DNA from 4 places in the Bradyrhizobium sp. AUGA SZCCT0177 genome. Region 1 is predicted to be linked to each of the others. Evidence: predicted binding sites of a transcription regulator. Region 1 holds the regulator's gene; each other region holds the start of a gene.
What was found. The regulator LexA, encoded in region 1, represses DNA repair genes until DNA is damaged. The targets are predictions, from matches to a motif close to TGTTCNNNNTGTGTTCNG.
Positions count from the first base shown of each region.

Region 1 (4,657 bases):
GTGCTCGCGCGCGACCTTGCGGCAAAGCGCACCCAGCCGCCGCAGGCGATGTCGGCGATGGACGGCTATGCGGTGCGATCGGCCGACGCCGCCGACCTCTCCGCGCGGCTGAAGGTGATCGGCGAAGTCGCGGCGGGCCGCCCGTTCGAGCGCATGGTGGGCCCGGGCGAAGCGGTCCGGATTTTCACCGGCGGGGTGATCCCTGATGGCGCCGACGCCGTCATCATCCAGGAAGACACGGCTGCCAGCGGCGACCACGTCACGATCACGGAAACCGCCAAACCGGGACGGCATATCCGCGCCGCCGGCGCCGATTTCCGCGAGGGCGATGTGCTGCTCACCAGGGGAAGCCGCCTCACCGAACGCGACCTGTCGCTCGCCGCCGGCATGAACTATCCGGAACTCGCCGTGATCAGCCGCCCCAAGGTGGCGGTGCTCGCCACCGGCGACGAGCTGGTGATGCCGGGCTCGATCCCGGGCCCCGGCCAGATCGTCTACTCCAACGGCTATGCGCTGCGCGCGCTGGCGCGGGCCGAGGGCGCCGAGACCATCGATTTCGGCATCGCCGCCGACACGGTCGAGGCGACCACCGACGGCATCCGCCGCGCCCGCGCATCGGGCGCCGACATCCTGATCACGATGGGCGGCGCCTCGGTCGGCGACCACGACCTCGTCAAGCGCTCGCTGGAGGCCGAGGGCGTGGCCATGGCGTTCTGGCGCATCGCGATGCGGCCGGGCAAGCCGATGATGCACGGGCGCCTCGGGGCGATGCGGGTGATCGGCCTGCCCGGCAATCCGGTCTCGTCCTATGTCTGTGGTTTCCTGTTTCTGGTGCCGCTGATTCGCGCGCTGTCGGGCCGAAAAACCATCCATCACGCGCGTGAGACCGCCCTGCTCGGCCGCGATCTCCCCGCCAACGACCAGCGCGAAGACTATCTTCGCGCACGACTTGAAGAGCGCGAGGACGGTGCGTTGATCGCGGTGCCGGTGAGCCACCAGGACTCGTCGCTGCTTGGAAATCTCGCTGCGGCACGGGCGCTTTTGATACGTCCGCCGTTTGCGCCGGCGCTGCCGAAAGGCACGCCATGCGAGTTCCTGCGCCTGCCGGAATGACGCATCGCGGCGGCCTGTTCGGGCGAAGTCGGCGCGCGTTCACCTGAAATTAAGTGGTTGCGGAACATGTATCGAACATATAGTGTTCGTTCATGATTTGTTTCGAGAGCTAGTGTCTACAAATGGGAGTTTTGGACTTCCGAATTTGAGACCGCACTCGCAACTGAACTGAACGACCACGAATTACGACGCGCCAACCGGGGGATTGCTCGAGATGCTTACGCGCAAACAGTATGAACTTCTGCGTTTCATCAACGAACGGCTCAAGGAAGCCGGCGTGCCGCCCTCCTTCGACGAAATGAAGGATGCGCTCGACCTCCGCTCCAAGTCCGGCATCCACCGCCTCATCACCGCCCTGGAAGAGCGCGGCTTCATCCGCCGCCTGCCCAACCGTGCCCGCGCCATCGAAGTCATCAAGCTGCCCGAGCTTGCGGGCGCCGGTAACGGCAACGGCCGCCGCGGCTTCACTCCCAGCGTCATCGAAGGCACGCTCGGCAAGGTCCGCGCCGCCAGTGCGTCCGCCGAGGACGATGGCAACCGTCCGGTCGCCGTTCCCGTCATGGGCCGGATCGCCGCCGGCACCCCGATCGAGGCGCTGCAGACCCGCAGCCACACCATCAGCGTACCGCCTGACATGCTCGGCTCCGGCGAACATTACGCGCTCGAAGTCCGCGGCGATTCCATGGTGGACGCCGGCATTCTCGACGGCGACATGGCGCTGATCCAGCGCAACGAGACCGCCGACACCGGCGATATCGTGGTGGCGCTGATCGACGAGGAGGAAGCCACCCTGAAACGCTTCCGCCGCCGCGGCGCCTCGATCGCGCTGGAGCCTGCCAACACCTCCTATGAAGTCCGCATCCTGCCGCCGAACCGGGTCCGGATTCAGGGCAAGCTGATCGGGCTGTACCGGAAGTACTGAGGGCGGCCCGCTTTCGCGGGCGCTTCTGTTCGGTAACGACATCCGTAAGCGCGTCATGCCCGGCCTTGTGCCGGGCATCCACGTTGTTGGCTGCAAGATCAAGACCCGGCCCTGACGGAGAACGGTGGGGCCGCGCGTCGCACAATTGCCCAGAATGCGGCAAAAACTGTGCGGGCGAGGATGGTTGGTTTGACGCGTTTTCAACTCGAAGACGCAAAAACCGGGGGGACGAGACGTGGTCAGCAGTATGATCACCAAGATCACCTGGCAGAGGGCGGGACTCGTGACCGAGCCGGGCCGCTACATGCTCCGGTTCGGCTGGCTGATGGTGACGGCGGAAGATCTCGCGATCTGGCAGCAATATCCGGAGGCTGCGTTCACGCTGGTCGCGCTGCCCGGGATTGCCGACGACGGAAGGGAGCAATTCCATCTCGGCGCCTTCGAACTGCCGCTGCCGCCGATGCCCGAAGATCCGCAGCCGTCGTAGCGCGTTTGTGATCGGGCACGCCGGCCTTTCCGTCGCACTATTGCCCAGAACAGGAATAGACTTTGCTCAAGTCCACTCTGATAGAGGCCAGCGCCTCGAGGGAGGCACGGGTCTCTATCTCTTACGAGGGAGCGATCCGATGTGTGACTATAGTTTGCACGCGATGGCAACGCGTCCTGCTGAGGTCGGCGAGACATTGATATCGACCACCTTCCGCGGCACCTCGACCCGCGGCTTTGCCAGCGAACGCGACCCCGCAGTCGCGGTCTGCATGCTGCCCGGGACCGAACTGGCCTTCGCGCAAGACGTCAAATACGACAATCGCTGGATCTGGACGCGGACGATCGGTTTTCGCGTCGGCAAGTTCAACACCATCGATCCGCATATCAAGGAACGTCACCACGACGCGATCGAATTTCCCGACGGCAGCCATGTGCTGGTGACGCAGCTTTGCGAGGGTCAGCGCGTCACCGTGCTGCAATTGCCGGTGGTGCATCCGATTCCCGAGCGCACAACAACGAAGGCGGACACGGCGACACCGCTTTCCACCGGTTGAATTCCGCGCCGCCGGTCGCGCCCCGCCGGGGAACGTGAATCCTTATTCCTCGGCCTGGAGATCCGCTTCCGACGGGGTCGCATCGACCGCACGCGGCGCCGTACGGCGCGGCGCGAGGATGGTTGTCTCCGCGTCCCCCTCGCCCGCGATCGCCGGCGACCATGGACGATCGACGCCCCGGAGCTTGACGGCATCGATGGTAAATCCGCTGCCGCTTCGCCGCAGCACCATGGCGCCCTGCCGCCGCAGACGCTCCGCAGAGATCACCGAGGCGCCGCACGCCGCAGGCGCCTGCCTTGCGGTGACCACCAGCGCCGCGCGCTCACAATCATCCGCCAGCGCTTCCGGCCGCAGCGCCAATGCCACGAACCCGCCACCGGCGCCTTGCATCACGCAGCCGCTCTCGTCGCATGAGACGCCCTCGGTGAGCGAGGCATCGGCAGGCTTTCGGGCGTCGGCATCCCCCGCCAGCCATTCCTTGACGAGGAAGCCATCCCTCGCGGCGCCCTTGGCCGCGCGCATCAAATGCAGTTTGCCGTCCTGGCCGCGGACACCGACATTGCGCCCGTCGGCGGAGATCAGGATGTCCGGCTGCGGCACCCTCGCCGCCCACACCGCCGCCACCAGCACCACGGCCGCGCCGGTATAGCGCAGCGGCGTCCGCAACAAGCCGAGCAGGATGATGCCAAGACTCGCCGCAATCAGCGGGCCGATGCCGAACGCCGGCACACGACCAACCGCGCCCGGCAAGGCCGCGACCCATTGCGTGACAACGATCATCCAGTCGATGCCGACGCCCATGATGGCCCAGAACACACCGTCAAAACCAAACGGCATCGCAACCAGGCCGAGCAGGCCCGCCGGCATCACCAGCGCCGAGACCACCGGCATCGCCGCGAGATTGGCGAGCACGCCATAGGGCGTCACCCGGTGGAAATGAAACGCCGCGTAAGGCGTGGTGGCAAGGCCCGCCACCAATGAGGCCAGGAGCAGCATCGTGATCTCGCGGCCGCCCCACAGCGCCACCTGCGCCGTCGCGGAATGATCCGGCTGCGCGAACAGGCGCGGCATGCCGAGTTGCACCAGCGCCACCAGTCCGAGGGTCGCCGCAAACGACATCTGGAAGCTCGGATGCACCAGCGCCTCCGGTGCGATGGTCAAGACAATGAGGGCCGCGACCGCGAGCGTTCGAAACGTGATGGCGCGGCGGTCGACCATGACCGCGATCAGCACCACGGCCGTCATGAAGAACGAACGCTGGGTCGCGACTTCAGCGCCGGAGAGCAACAGATAAAACGCCGACGCGGCGAGTGCCGCCACCGCCGACCATTTCTTGATCGAAAAACCAACCGTGAGCGTCGGGAACAGCGCCAGCAGTGCCCGTACCGCAAAGAACACGACGCCCGCGACGACAGCCATGTGATAGCCTGATATCGACAGCACATGGCCAAGGCCGGAGATGAACATCGCGTCATTGACGGGCTCGGAGATCGCATCGCGCCGGCCGGTCAGAAGCGCGGTCGCGATCGCGCGCTTGTCGCCTTCCAGCGTGGTCCTGATCCGCGCATCGATCGCATCC
Region 1 covers NZ_JAFCMA010000001.1:370,798-375,454, forward strand. Annotated here, with positions in the region: gene JQ597_RS01920 (molybdopterin molybdotransferase MoeA) at 1-1,113, shown strand, start outside; gene lexA (transcriptional repressor LexA) at 1,328-2,035, shown strand; gene JQ597_RS01930 (hypothetical protein) at 2,283-2,522, shown strand; gene JQ597_RS01935 (hypothetical protein) at 2,662-3,078, shown strand; gene JQ597_RS01940 (ComEC/Rec2 family competence protein) at 3,121-4,657, opposite strand, start outside.

Region 2 (4,657 bases), on a different contig from region 1:
GACGATATCCAGGTCTCGCTCGACCATGCCCGGGCCCACACGTCCGGGCCACGCTTGCGCTGGTTCATCGCCGCGCGCTCGCGCATCTCGGAAGAAGCGCTGACGGAAGCGGTGAATAATGGAGCGACGCAGCTCGTGGTGCTCGGCGCAGGGCTCGATACGCTCGCCTACCGGACGCCGCTCGCGGGTGGCCTGCGAATTTTCGAGGTCGATTTTCCCGCCACGCAAGTACGCAAGCGCGACATGCTGGCCGCCGCGACGATCGCCGTGCCGGACACGCTGACCTATGTCGCGATAGATTTCGAACGGCAGACATTGGCCGAAGCGCTGGACGCCGCAGGCTTTGTCGCCGCCAAACGCAGCTTCTTCAGCTGGCTCGGCGTGGTGCCTTATCTGACCGAGACGGCGGTGTTCTCGACGCTCGGCTATATCGCGCAGCTCGAAGGCGGTGCTGAAGTGGTGTTCGACTATGTCAATCCCGCAAGCTCGGTCGCACCGGCCGGCCGCGCCGCGCATCAAGCGCTTGCCGAGCGGGTGGCCGCGGTTGGCGAAAGCCTTCAGAGCTATTTCGATACCGCATCGCTTTGCGCCCGCATGAGCGCGACCGGCTTTCGGCATGTCGATGATGTCGGCCCTGACAGGATCGCGGCGCGCTTCTTCCCCGAGAGCGAACGTACGGCACCGGCGCGTGCCGGCCACATCATGCACGCCTCCACGTTCTGAGGCGCGCCTCGCGCTCAGCGGGATTTGGTGCAGGCAAAACTTCAGTCCGCTTTCACCGCCAAGCTTCAGCTCACGCGTCAGCTTACGATGAAATCACCAGGTTGACCGCCTTGGGGCCTTTGCCCTTCTTGTCCGGTTCGACCTCGAATGTAATGCGCTGTCCTTCAGTCAAATCCTTCAATCCGGCCCGCTCGACGGCAGTGATGTGAACGAACACGTCGCGACCGCCGTCATCGGGCTTGATGAAGCCGTAGCCACGTTCTCCATTGAAGAACTTGACTGTACCAGTCATGGCCATCGGGAAAACTCCTCCCCGTATTGCTCCGCCGCTACGCGCAATTCGCGTATCGGCCGACCGGACATTCGCTGCCGGAAGCTTGGCCACCTGAACCGATCGGGTCACGCACCGATCAGTCTGGATTTTTTTAGGCCTTGATCACTCCGCCGCAACCATTCGCGGAAGCGGAACGTAAAGCCAGTCATAACGGCCGAGCATAATACGGTTCCGCGCAAATTGACTATGGCTCAATCGCACTTTTCAGCCCGATGCACTGCCTTGAAGGCTTACCCCCAAAGGTTTGCATTCAAGGCTTGCATTCAAGGAGCCTTCAAGGTTTGGGCGTCTCAAGCCTGAACCGGCCGGCGCCGCCCTGGCCGAGCGGTTTTTCCAGTTCGGGTAAAATGGTCTTCAGCTCGCCCGCCAGCGTCCACGGCGGGTTGACGATCAGAAGCCCGGTTGAGGTGAGGGGACCGCCGGCCTGCTGCGGTGCGACGCTGAATTCGAGCCGCAGACATTTCCCGGCCGGCTTGCCGGTCTCAGCCACAGCGGCGACATGCCGCGCCAGGCCGTCGGTGATGCGCCGGCTTTTGACCGGATACCACAGCAGATAGCTGCCGGTCGGCCACTTCGCATAGGCCTCCGCAAAGCCGTCGGCGAGCTTTTCGAACTCGTCCTTTTGCTCGAACGAAGGGTCGATCAGCACCAGGCCGCGCCGCTCGTTCGGCGGCACGAAGGCCGGCAACGCCGTCCAGCCGTCGAGATCGACCACCCGGGCCTGGGTGTCGCGGCGCAGCGCATCGATCAATTGCTTGTGGGCTTTCGGCTCGATCTCGCATGCCGTGAGGCGGTCCTGCGGCCGCAGCAGCGCGCGCGCGATCAAGGGCGATCCGGGATAGGCTTTCAGCTCGGCTTGCGCGTTGAAGGCCCTGACGATGTCGAGATAGGGCGCCACCAGCGGCAACGCATTTTCCGAGAACCGCGCCTGCATCACCCGCGCGATGCCGGTCAGCCATTCGCCGCTGCGGCGGGCCTCATCACCGGACAGATCGTAGCGCCCGGCGCCGGCATGGGTGTCGATGACGCGAAAGGCTGCAGGTTTTTCCTGCAGATAGGTCAGCATCCGCACCAGCACGATGTGCTTGATGACATCGGCAAAGCCGCCGGCATGAAAGGCGTGTCGGTAGTTCATGATGAGAAATTCAAGAGCCGTTGGAGAAGACGTCTACGTCTTCTACTCGTCATGGCCGGGCATAGTAAGTCTGCTGCGCAGACTACGTAAACTTGTCTGCGCTCCCGGCCATCCACGTCTTTGAACACCAGACGAAGGAAGACGTGGATGCCCGGGTCATCTAGCGCGAAGACGCGCTTCGCGCTTCTGCCCGGGCATGACGGCGAGGGAGGTTTTAACTCCCCCGCACCGGCGGCATCACGACCTCGTCGCGGCGGCAGGCGCGGCGGTCGATTTCTTCGCAGGAGCGGAATTGCAGGTCCTTGCTCATGCAGACCCTAACTTCGCTGAGGCGCCGGCTGCTGCAGACGACCGAAATCGCCGAGCTGCTCAGGCCGGGATTGACCTTGATAAAGGCTGCCTCGAGCGCCTCGGGGGCGATCGTCTTCGATTCCGACAATTGCAGGAATTCCTCGGGGATCTTCACCGCGGCGCGGGCTTTGCGGATGTTCTCGAAATAGGCACGCGCGCCAAGGCCGGAACAGGTGCCATGCTTGTCCCACTCGTTGAAGATCAGCCCGGGCGCCGGCATCAGGTCCAGCATCGACGACATGACGTTGCGGTCGAGACGGGGCGACGGCCGCTGGCAATATTCGGGAAAGCCGCGCTCATATTGCGGCCACAGGCCGTGGACCACGAAGGAAAACGGGCGCTCGCACTGGATCTGCGCAGAACGGCCGCTATTGCCGCGTTCGGAGGCCGCCTCGCAGAAGGAGGGCGACCACGACAGGGCCAGCACGTAGAAATCGAACTCGCCAGGGGCGTTCTGCCGGCGGTCCTGCGCGGCGGCGTGGCCCGCGGTGACCAAGACAAGTGCCAGCGAAATCAGCAGCCGCGAAACAATGACTGATGGAAACATCAAACGCTCCCTTACTCGCAAAGCATGACGTACTCAATTACCCTAGCCTAGCAGGGAGCCGGAACATTTCAAGAACAAAAATGGCGTTAGCGCGAATCGGGTGGCGCCGGCCACCGCGATCGAAAAACCCAGGCAGGGAGCTTAGGCTAAGCTTAAGGCCGCGCAGCCTTGCAGCCGGGGTTATAGGCCCAGTTACGGTCCAGCCCGGTGACGCACCATTCGACACCCTGGCCGAAGCCGGCAAAGCCGCCATCCTCGACGATCGAATAGTGCACGTTGCGCACCTTGCCGTCGCTCAGCATCACGTCGCCGGTGCAATAGCGGCGCGGAATGTTGTCGGATTGCCAGGGCCGGAACGTGGTTTCGTGGATCCGGCCATAGGAGGTGATGGTCAGGGGCGAATTCCAGAAGGTGCTTTCCTTCTCGCGGAACTGCGAAATGATGGTCGGCAGCGCCGATTCGCACGGCGCAACGCGCCCGTCATACCGGGGACCGGACAGCCAGAAATTCAATTCCAGCGGATTGGCGGCCTGCGCCGACTGGCCGAATGCCAGGACAGCGAGCGACGCGGCCAGGCCGAGGGTTTTCAACGATGTGAAGAGGGTGCGCATGGGAATTCCGCTGGTCATCCAACCCTTAGGACCGTGCCGTGAAGCCCGGACGAGGTCAAGTGCAGCGCGGCAACACCTTGCAGGCAAGTCGAGGTCCGGCCGTAACCCATTCTTTTCACGGCCGCCGGCGCACTCTATGGTGGCCCCAGCGAATGGAGTCTGCGATGCAAAGAATTGGGGCCGCGTGCCTGGTTGCGATGTGCGGGTTGCTGTCGGCTGCGCCGGCACAGGCCGACTGGGTGCCGCCGTTCAAGGGCAATGATACCGGCGGCATTGTCGCCTATTCGCTGGCGAGACAGGCGGATGCACGCCAGCTCGCGGTCGATCACTGCGCCGGTTACGGCAAGGTGGTGAAATTCCTGGCAGTGCAGCCCTATGAGGGCGGATACGTCTCCTTCGCCTGCCGCTGGGTGCCCTATGGGACTCACGCCCGGCCGCTGCGCACGCTCTACTGAGCCGGACCTGAACGCCTGAACCACCAGGGGGCGCGAGCATGGCGCGACAGCTTCATTCATTTTGTTTGGCGCTTGGCCTGCTCGCGGTGTGGCCTGCGAGCCATGCCAGCGCCGTCGAGCTGCCGGTGCGCAAGGCCGGCCTGTGGGAAATGAAGGTGGTGCAGACCGGCTCGCCGGTGCCCGAGATGACGATGCAGCAGTGCACCGACGCGACCACCGACAAGGATATGAGCACCTCGTTCTCGCCGATGGCCAAGGACGTCTGCTCGAAAAACGATACCCAGAAGACCGCGACCGGCTACGTCACCGATTCCGTCTGCGGCTCCGGCGGCATGTCGGTCAAATCGCGTGCCGAGATCACTGGCGATTTCAGCTCCGCCTACACCGTGAAGTCGACCTCGAACACCACGGGCGCTCCGGCCGGCGTGCCGCGCGATTCCACGACCACGATCGAGGCGAAGTGGCTCGGCGCCTGCAAGGCCGATCAAAAGCCCGGCGACA
Region 2 covers NZ_JAFCMA010000036.1:34,444-39,100, reverse strand. Annotated here, with positions in the region: gene JQ597_RS31470 (class I SAM-dependent methyltransferase) at 1-723, shown strand, start outside; gene JQ597_RS31465 (cold-shock protein) at 806-1,021, opposite strand; gene JQ597_RS31460 (23S rRNA (adenine(2030)-N(6))-methyltransferase RlmJ) at 1,332-2,192, opposite strand; gene JQ597_RS31455 (ribonuclease T2 family protein) at 2,407-3,090, opposite strand; gene JQ597_RS31450 (hypothetical protein) at 3,243-3,701, opposite strand; gene JQ597_RS31445 (hypothetical protein) at 3,866-4,156, shown strand; gene JQ597_RS31440 (DUF3617 domain-containing protein) at 4,195-4,657, shown strand, end outside.
Region 2: a site for LexA is predicted at 3,150-3,167, ahead of JQ597_RS31455 (ribonuclease T2 family protein). Genes of this name have one in related genera too.

Region 3 (4,657 bases), on a different contig from region 1:
CTTCGCCGAACACGGTCTGGGTGGCGTCCTTCCAGAGCGGGCAGGCGCGGCAATCGGCGGCTTCTTCCCGCAGCATTTCGATGTCGTCGGCTGCCTGTTTGCGTTTCATCGGCGGTTCCTGCCGCTTCTGCGATTTATGCGGTTCGCTCGCCGCATGCGCGATCATGGCGCTGGCGGTGCGTTCGGCACTCTCGATCAGAGGCTTAATCAACGAGGCCTCCGGCAGGTTCCGCCAATATCGCTTCGGCATTTCGGTTTGCATGGCCTTCACCTTCAGCCGGGCGGGATTGAAGATGCTGGCATAGTAACGCCGCCAGGTTTCCTCCAACCGATCTTCGGTCGGCGCCTCGGCCTTAGCTACCCCCGGCGTGATCGAAACGGCATGGCCATCCCAATGCGCGCAGACGTCAGGCGTCAGGATCGACCAGGGCATGTCGGCAAAGCGCCGGGCGAAGAACGGCGCGGCCAGCTCCACGATATGATGCTCCGGCTCGAACCAGGCGACGAAATGCGATTTCTGCTCGCGGCCGATTTCACGGAAGCGCACAAAGGCGTGCATCTTGTGCTCGTCGCGGTGCACGGCCTTTGCCATCGCCGCGACCTCCGCCACGTCAGGATCGGTCGCAACGACAAGCAGGTCGTGGTTGCCGCGTAGCCGCCACAGCAGGCGATAGAGGATGGCAAAGCGTTCGCTATTGCGATGCAGGATCGCGGCTTTCACCAGCTCGACGAATTTGGCCGGGACGTTGAAAGTCGCATTTGGCGGGTCGGGCAGTGGGGTGGTCGATTCAAACAATTCGGGCGCGTCACCTTGCACACGCCATGTCACGTCGGCCGGGCTTACATCATTCAGCACCAGCGTCCGTGCCGCCTTACGCCAGCCGTCAAAATCGGTTTCGCCGTCGAGGGTGATGTGGTGCATGTCTCTCCTCCTCGTCATTGCCTGCGACAAACGCGAAGCGTTTGCGCAAGGGAGCGAAGCGACGAAGCAATCCATTCCTCCGCTTGTGGCGCTATGGATTGCTTCGCTTCGCTCGCAATGACGACTGTGGTCAAAACCCAAACCCCAATTGCGTCGCCTTCGGCCTGAATCGTTCCGCCAGCTTCGCCCCGTCGAGCAGATGCGGCTGCGGGCGGTGATCGCTGAGAACGATGAACGGCAGCGCCTTATTCCTCGGGATGTGCAGCCGGGCGAGATCGGCCGCACGGATCGATGTGACGCGGCGCGTGGCGATGATGCGATCGACGGCCTTGCGGCCGAATCCGGGCACGCGCAGCAGGTCCTCGCGGCTGGCCCGGTTCACATCGAGCGGAAACCGGTCGCGGTGCCGCAATGCCCAGGCGAGTTTTGGATCGATATCGAGCGGCAGCATGCCGGCGGCTTCGTCGACGATCTCGCCGACGTCGAAACCATAAAACCGCATCAACCAGTCGGCCTGATAGAGCCGGTGCTCGCGGACCAGCGGAGGAGCGGCCAGCGGCAACGCGCGGCTGGCATCCGGGATCGGGCTGAAGGCGGAATAATAGACGCGTTTGAGTTTGTAGGAGCCATAGAGATTGGCGCTGGTATGGAGAATGGTTTTGTCGTCGGCCGCATCCGCGCCGATGATCATCTGCGTGCTCTGGCCGGCCGGAGCGAAGAGCGGCGGCTTTGCCTTTGTTACGGTCTTGTTGTTGTTATTGTTGTCCTGCGCTTCATCGAGCTTGAGCCGCAATCGGCCCATGGTGCGGCGGATCGCGCGCACGTCTTTTTCCGGCGCGAGTTTGGCAAGGCTGGCTTCCTCGGGCACTTCGATGTTGATGCTGAGCCGGTCGGCATATCTGCCGGCCTCGGTGATTAGCGCATCATCGGCTTCCGGAATGGTTTTCAGATGAATGTAGCCGCGGAAGTGATGCTCCTCGCGCAGTTTTCTCGCGACAGAAACGACCTGTTCCATGGTGTAGTCGGCGCTGCGGATGATGCCGGAGGAGAGAAACAGGCCTTCGATGTAATTGCGGCGATAGAAGTCGATCGTCAGCTTCACCACCTCGTCGACGGTGAAGCGCGCCCGCGGCACATTGCTGGAGGTGCGGTTGACGCAATAAAGGCAATCGTAGTTGCAGGCATTGGTGAGCAGGACTTTGAGCAGCGAGATGCAGCGGCCGTCCGGCGCGTAGGAATGGCAGATGCCCATGCCGGGCGAGGTCGAGCCGAGGCCCTTGCCGTCGCTGGAATCCCGCTTCTCGGTGCCGCTGGAGGCGCAGGAAGCGTCGTATTTGGCGGCATCGGCCAGGATTTCCAGCTTGCGTTGCACGTCCATCCTTGAATCCCTTTGATTCCGCTTATGAATCGCCTGAGTAGTAATCCCGATTGACTCTGCCGGGCCTGTTAGCTTTATATTAGAACATATCATGAACAAATGAACCAGCAGCGGGTTCATTTCAAAACCAGCAATGGCCCACAATTTCCAAGGAGCGGCGCATGACCGGCGCGCGCATGAGCACGCTTGCAAGTTTGCGCGGCCGCATCGAGCGCATCGAGGCGGGCGCGGATACGCATGCGCTTCACAAAGTGGCGCTCGGCCATGCCGAGGCCGATGCGACGCTGTGCGGCGGCCTTGCCCGCGCCGCGGTGCATGAAGTCTTCGCCGAAGGACATCAGGGTGCGGCGGCGACGGGATTCATCGCGGGCCTTGCGGGACGGGTGACATCGCGCCGGCCGCTGGTCTGGGTGCGGCAGGATTTTTCGGAAATCGAATCCGGCGCGCTGTCGATGAGCGGGCTCGCCGAACTCGGCCTCGATCCGCGGCTGCTGGTAACCGTGCGCGCCGCCGATGCCGACGCGGCGCTACGGACCGCCGCCGACGCGCTGGCCTGCGATGCGCTGGGCGCCGTGGTGCTGGAAGTCTGGGGCGAGCCGCGCCAGCTCGATCTCGTCGCCAGCCGCAAACTGACTTTGGCAGCGCAGGCTTCCGGCGTCACCGCATTGCTGTTGCGGCTGGCGGCGACGCCGCAGCCCTCGACCGCGGAGACAAGGTGGATCGTGCGCGCGGCGCATTCGCCGCCATCAGCACCCTGGCATGCGTGGGGCGCGCCGGTGTTCGACGCCGAGCTCGTTCGTAACCGTCATGGCCCGGTTGGGCGGTGGATCATGGAATGGAAATGTGATGAGTGCCTTTTCAGCGAACCGGCGGCGAATCCTCAGCCTCTGGCTGCCACGCCTGCCCATCGACCGCATCAAGCGGCAGCTTACGCAGGGCAGCGCAGAGCGGGTTGAAATCTCTTACGGCACGGGCAGTGCGCCCTCTCTCCCGCTTGCGGGGAAGGGTCGGGGTGGGGGTGTCTCCGCGAGTCATGCTGTTCGTGTGTCCCCGCAAGCGGGAGAGGTGCCAGCCCCCACCGTCGTCGTCGCCAAGCAAAACAACGCGCTGCAGATCTATGCGCTCGATGATCTCGCGGCGCGCTCCGGCCTCGAGATCGGCCTGCCGCTCGCCAATGCCCGCGCCATCTGTCCGGAATTGACGGTGTTCGATGCCGATCCGGTTGCGGACGCCAAGACGCTTGGCGATATCGCCGACTGGTGCGATCGCTTCACGCCGCTGGTGGCGCTCGATCCCCCGCACGGGCTGTATCTCGACATCACCGGCTGCGCCCATCTGTTCGGCGGCGAGCGCGCGCTGCTGCAGACCCTGTGCGGCGCGCTGACCCGCAGAGGCTTTGTCGTCAGCGCTGATATCGCCGGCACCTCGATCTGCGCCCGTACGATGACGCGCCATGCGTCGGGGAAAATCATTGCCGATGGCGAGGAGGCCGACGCCGTCGGCCCGCTGCCGGTCTCGGCGCTCGGCGCCGATAGTGCGATCACCAGCGGCCTGCGCCGCGCCGGACTGAAAACCATCGGCGACGTCGCCGCGCGCGCCCGCCACGAGATCACGGCGCGATTTGGCGCCGGCTTCACGACTTTGCTCGAACACTCGCTGGGGCAGGGCGATGCGCCGATCAGCCCGCGAAAACCCTTGCCGGATTACATCGTCGAAAAACGCTTTCCCGAACCTGTTGCCACCGACACCGTGATCGCGATCAACCTGTCCTCGCTCGCAGGCATGCTGGTCACCGCGATGGACAAGCAAGGCAAGGGCGCGCGGCGGTTGGAGGCGAGTTTCTTCCGCACCGACGGCGCGGTGCGCAACATTACGGTCGATACCGGTCGTCCGGTGACCAGGCCTGAGGTGATCGACCGGCTGTTTCGCGAGCGGCTCGATGCCTTGAACGATCCGCTCGATCCCGGCTTCGGCTTTGACCTGATACGCCTGTCCGCCAGCCGCACCGAAATCGTGGTGCAGCAGCAGCGCGATCTCGACGCCAATGTCCATGACAATGACGAACTGGCCGCCCTGATCGACCGCATCGCGGCGCGGATCGGGGGAAAGCGCGTCGTCGTGCATCTGCCGCAGGACACCCATATCCCGGAACGCGCGGTGCTGGCGGTATCGGCGCAGCATCATCTGGCGGCCGCGACGCAAGCCGCCTGGCCTGATCGTATCGCGAGCGAGCCGCCATTGCGGCCGCTGCGGCTGTTCGAAAGACCTGAGCCCATCAACGTGCCGTTTGCATCCGTGCCCGACGGGCCGCCGCATCAATTTACCTGGCGGCGCGTCACCCATGCGGTGGTGCGGGT
Region 3 covers NZ_JAFCMA010000013.1:134,096-138,752, reverse strand. Annotated here, with positions in the region: gene JQ597_RS17310 (UdgX family uracil-DNA binding protein) at 1-922, opposite strand, end outside; gene JQ597_RS17305 (putative DNA modification/repair radical SAM protein) at 1,053-2,300, opposite strand; gene JQ597_RS17300 (ImuA family protein) at 2,462-3,256, shown strand; gene JQ597_RS17295 (Y-family DNA polymerase) at 3,147-4,657, shown strand, end outside.
Region 3: a site for LexA is predicted at 2,381-2,398, ahead of JQ597_RS17300 (ImuA family protein). Genes of this name have one in related genera too.

Region 4 (4,657 bases), on a different contig from region 1:
ATGCGCGCTGCACCCGCGGTCTCGCGTGCGGTTTGCACAAAACAAAATGCACACGAGCATACAGGGCAGCGGAGAACATCCGACATTCCCTGCGCAGTGGCTTTACGGCTTATGCCGTGATCTCCCCGGAGACGAGTTCTTGGTTGACTCCGTCGCCGCCGTTCCCGCTTGCGCTTCTCCGACAGCTTGACGCCTGCAACGGGCGCCAGGACCACACGGTTTTGCCGTACGCTTATCCACGCCGTCGTCTCAGCGTAAACCAGCGTCCACCGCAACCCGCCCAACGTCCGTGACGACGGCCGACGCCCTTCTGACCAGGACGGGATGGCGATAGATGCGCACTGATTTGGGCCGGCCGACAACAGAAAAATTTTTGATTTACAGAAATTTTCTACTTGACACGATTTCTGAAACTCAGAACTGATTTGCCCGTGGTGTCAGTTTGTCGCGACAAGATTAGAAAGCGGCCCGCCGGGACGGCTTACGTGGTGCCAGAGTGACGACTTGGCGACTGCGGGTCCGGCACAGTCCTAAGGCAACAACCGCAACTGAATTGTTTCGGCTTTCTGATTTGGAAGCGCAAGCCCGGGACCTCGTAGGATGGGTAGAGCCAACGGGTCGCGCGAATGCGCGCCCGATGACAGGCTCAGCGAAACCCATCGCTGACTTGCGATGGAGTTGATGGGTTTCGCTGCGCTCTACCCATACACGAGACCGTCACGCCGCGCGCCGCGAATCATCGGCCAATGCGCGATACGACAGCGCTTCCGCCAGATGCAGACGGCCGATCTTGTCCGCGCCGTCGAGGTCGGCCAGCGTGCGGGCGACGCGCAGCACGCGGTGATAGCCGCGCGCGGTCAGCTTCATGGTCTCGGCGGCGTCGCGCAGCAGCTTTTGTCCCTGCGCATCCGGCTGCGCGATGGTCTCCAGCAGCGACGCGGGGGCTTCGGCATTGGTGCGGACATGCGGCATGCCGGCGGCGGCGTAGCGCGCGAGCTGGACGTCGCGGGCGGCGGCGACACGGGCGGCGACTTCGGCGGAGCCTTCACTCGGCGGCGGCAGGATCAGGTCGGCCGCGGTCACCGCCGGCACTTCGATGCGCAAATCGATGCGGTCCATCATCGGGCCGGAGATGCGCACCTGATAATCCCCTGTGCAGCGATCGATCCGTCCGCGCTTGCAGGAATAGCCGGGCTCATAGGCATGGCCGCAGCGGCACGGGTTCATCGCCGCGACCAGCATGAAGCGCGCCGGATAGGTGACGCGGTGATTGGCCCTGGACACCGCGACCTCGCCGTTTTCCAGCGGCTGGCGCAGCGAGTCCAGCACGCGCGGATCGAACTCCGGCAATTCGTCGAGGAACAGCACGCCCTGATGCGCCAGCGAGATCTCGCCGGGTTTTGCGCGCATCCCGCCGCCGGTCAGCGCGGCCATGCTGGCGGAATGATGTGGCGCCCGAAATGGCCGCCGCGCGGTCAATGCGCCGTCGCGGATCTCGCCGGCGACGGAGGCGATCATCGAGACTTCCAAAAGTTCCGACGGCGACAGCGGCGGCAGGATCGAGGGCAGCCGCGCCGCCAGCATCGATTTGCCGGCGCCGGGCGAGCCGATCATCAGCAAATGATGTCCGCCGGCCGCCGCGATCTCCAGCGCGCGCTTTGCGCTCTCCTGGCCCTTGATGTCGCGCAAGTCGAGCAGCGTTTCCTCGCGCTCGTGGACTTTCGGCTGCGGCCGCGACAGCAGCTGCGTGCCTTTAAAATGGTTGGCGATCTGGATCAGCGATTTCGCCGCGATGATCTGGATGTCCGGGCTCGCCCAGGCCGCTTCCGTTCCGCAGGCCGCGGGGCAGATCAGGCCCTCGTCGCGTGAATTGGCGCCGATGGCCGCCGGCAGCACGCCCGCGACCGGCGCGATCGATCCGTCGAGCCCGAGTTCGCCGAGCACCGTGAAACCGGCGAGCGCGTCGGGCGGGATCGCGCCGATGGCGGCCATCAGGCCGAGCGCGATCGGCAGATCGTAATGGCTGCCTTCCTTCGGCACGTCGGCGGGGGCGAGGTTGACAGTGATCCGCCGTGCCGGCAGCGCCAGCCCCGAAGCGATCAGCGCCGAACGCACCCGCTCGCGCGCCTCGGAAACCGCCTTGTCGGGCAGGCCGACGATCGCAAACACCGGCAGCCCGTGCGCGACCTGCACCTGCACGTCGACCGCGCGGGCCTCGATCCCCTCAAAGGCTACGGTAGAAACCCGCTGAACCATGCCGACCCCTTGCCTCTACCGAGGGTAGCGGAACCGGGGGAGGAACACAAGAACAATACGGGAACATCTTGATCTTTTGGCAAATGGCTATGCTGCGGTCCCGCTAATCACGATGACGACCAGCCGGCTTCAGGCGCCATAGGAAGTCGGTCACTGCTTTGACCGCTGCGGCAGGTGCTCGTTGCAGAAGAAAATGCGGCGCATCCAACATTACGCACTCAAGGTCGGGGCGTAGCGACTTCAATCGTTCAGACGTTTGAGGAGTGATCAACCGGTCTTGTATCCCGCCGAGATAGAGTATCGGCACGGGGCACCGTAGGAATGCCTCCGTAGCATCAACGGTAAGCGCTGCCTTCGTTCGACCAGCCAGAACCGCCGGGTCGACCGAATTGAGACAATCAATTGTGCCCTCAATCAATGCGACTGGAGCGCTGTCGCCGAACAAGAACCATCTCATGAGAAGAACCTGACCCGGCAATCGGAAAAGGAGCGGACGCATGATGTGTCTTGCAAAGCGCGGCATCCAAGCGACGGGCCGCGACGCGAAGCTCGCAACGAGAATGACTGCGATTAGATGCGGATGCCCGATCGCTGCCACGCGTAGCGCAAGGGGTCCGGAGAAACTTTCAGCAAGAATAACGAACGGCTGGCCTTGAGGCAGCAAACGCAAGACGTCGGTTTCGAGCGCCCCATAGTCGTCCTCATGCTTCGGAAAACAGATGATTTGTGGCTTGAGCGTTGGGGGCAGTGCTTTGACAAACCATTCAAAGAGGCGACCCGATCCATCAAGCCCCGGAAGCAGGACCAACGAGAGTGGTGAAGAAACCTGAGATGCTTGCTGCTCCATCGTCGCTTAGGATTACCACAAACAACATGAGCCGTGGTCCGACAAAGGGGGCTTGGAGATTGCCTCCACCGTCTCGACGCCCCTCAATTCAGCTTACTCGCCGCAACCACCGCCATATTCGGCGTCGGCGGCTCCAGCATCTTCAGCGCGGCATCGAGGCCGTTGCGCAAATTGACGGCGGCGTTCTGGCTGCAGCGCAGGCGGCCTGAGGAGATGAATTTCACCTCGGTCGAACCGTCAGTTTTGGGAATGAGAATTCGGGTGGCGAGTTCGATCTCGACCGAGCCGTTCATGGTGCCGTAGGCGCCGACGATGTCGAAATAGACCAGCGGGGCGGCGGCTCCGGTGTCTTCATAGACGAGGTCGCCCGGCTTGGGGTTCGGTTGGTCGGTCACGGGGCTCTCCTAGATAGCGTCAGGGTCAGGATTCGCTGAACCTTGCTTACGCCAGTCTAGGGTCGATCCCTAGTGCCGGGTTCAGCCCGGCGGTATTCGGGGCCAGCACGGCCGGCCCCGAATAATTGCAGCTCAAAGGTTCATCACCATCGCCGACGGATAGTAATGGAAACCTTCGCTGGTCTTGCCGATGTGACCAAAGCCGGGCCAGGCGAAATGATAGGACATGACCGGGGTCTTGTTGGCCGCGATCATGTCGAGCAGTTTCACGCGGGTGTCCGCCGCCTGCTTCGGATCCGAGTCGTAGGAGAATTGCATCCGCGGCTTTTCCAACAGCAGTATCGGGTGGTGGGTGAGGTCGCCGAGGAAGGCAAAGGATTTGCCTTTCGAGCTCACCATGAAGATGGTGTGTCCCACGGTGTGGCCGGGGGCCGCGATCGCGGTCACGCCGGGCAGGAATTCCTGGTTGTCCTTGATGAAGACGATGCGGTCGCGCACCGGCATCAAATTCTTGCGGGCGTGAATCACAAAATCCTTCAGCGGACTGCCGAGCTTGCCTTCATCGGTCCAGAACTCGAAATCGCTCTGGGTGATGTAGACCTGCGCGTTCGGGAATAGCGGCTTGTCGTCGGCGCCGACGAGGCCGCCGATGTGGTCGATATGCGCATGCGAGCACACCACGGCGTCGATATCCCCCGGCTTGATGCCGGCTTCCGCCATGCTCTTCTGCTGGCGGCCGGTGGTCGCCCCGAACGCTTTCGAAGTGCCCATGCCGGTGTCGAACAGGATCAGCTTGTCGCCGGTGTTCACGATCGGCGAGTTCTGCTCGAGCACGACATTTTCGGCGTCGAGGAAGTTGTCGGTCAGCATCTTCTTCACTTCGTCGTCGGACACGCCGACGAAGGTGCCCTTGGGTGGGCCGAGCGGCAGCGGGCCGTCGGAGACCACGGTTACCTCGGCGTCACCGAGAACGAAGCGGTGCCAGTAAGGCGTCTGCGTGCCGAGCTTGGGTGCCTTGGCCAGCGCGCTGCCGCCGAGCATGGTCGAGGCGCCGAGGCCAACACCAAGTCCTGCGCCGAGAGCAAGCAGGGACCGTCGCGATACGTCCATCGTCATGCGTCTTCCTCCAGTGTTTTTGTAGAACTGCGTTGTGGCCGGA
Region 4 covers NZ_JAFCMA010000007.1:159,315-163,971, reverse strand. Annotated here, with positions in the region: gene JQ597_RS10675 (YifB family Mg chelatase-like AAA ATPase) at 718-2,256, opposite strand; gene JQ597_RS10670 (alpha/beta fold hydrolase) at 2,360-3,103, opposite strand; gene JQ597_RS10665 (hypothetical protein) at 3,187-3,498, opposite strand; gene JQ597_RS10660 (MBL fold metallo-hydrolase) at 3,631-4,614, opposite strand.
Region 4: a site for LexA is predicted at 2,305-2,322, ahead of JQ597_RS10675 (YifB family Mg chelatase-like AAA ATPase). Genes of this name have one in related genera too.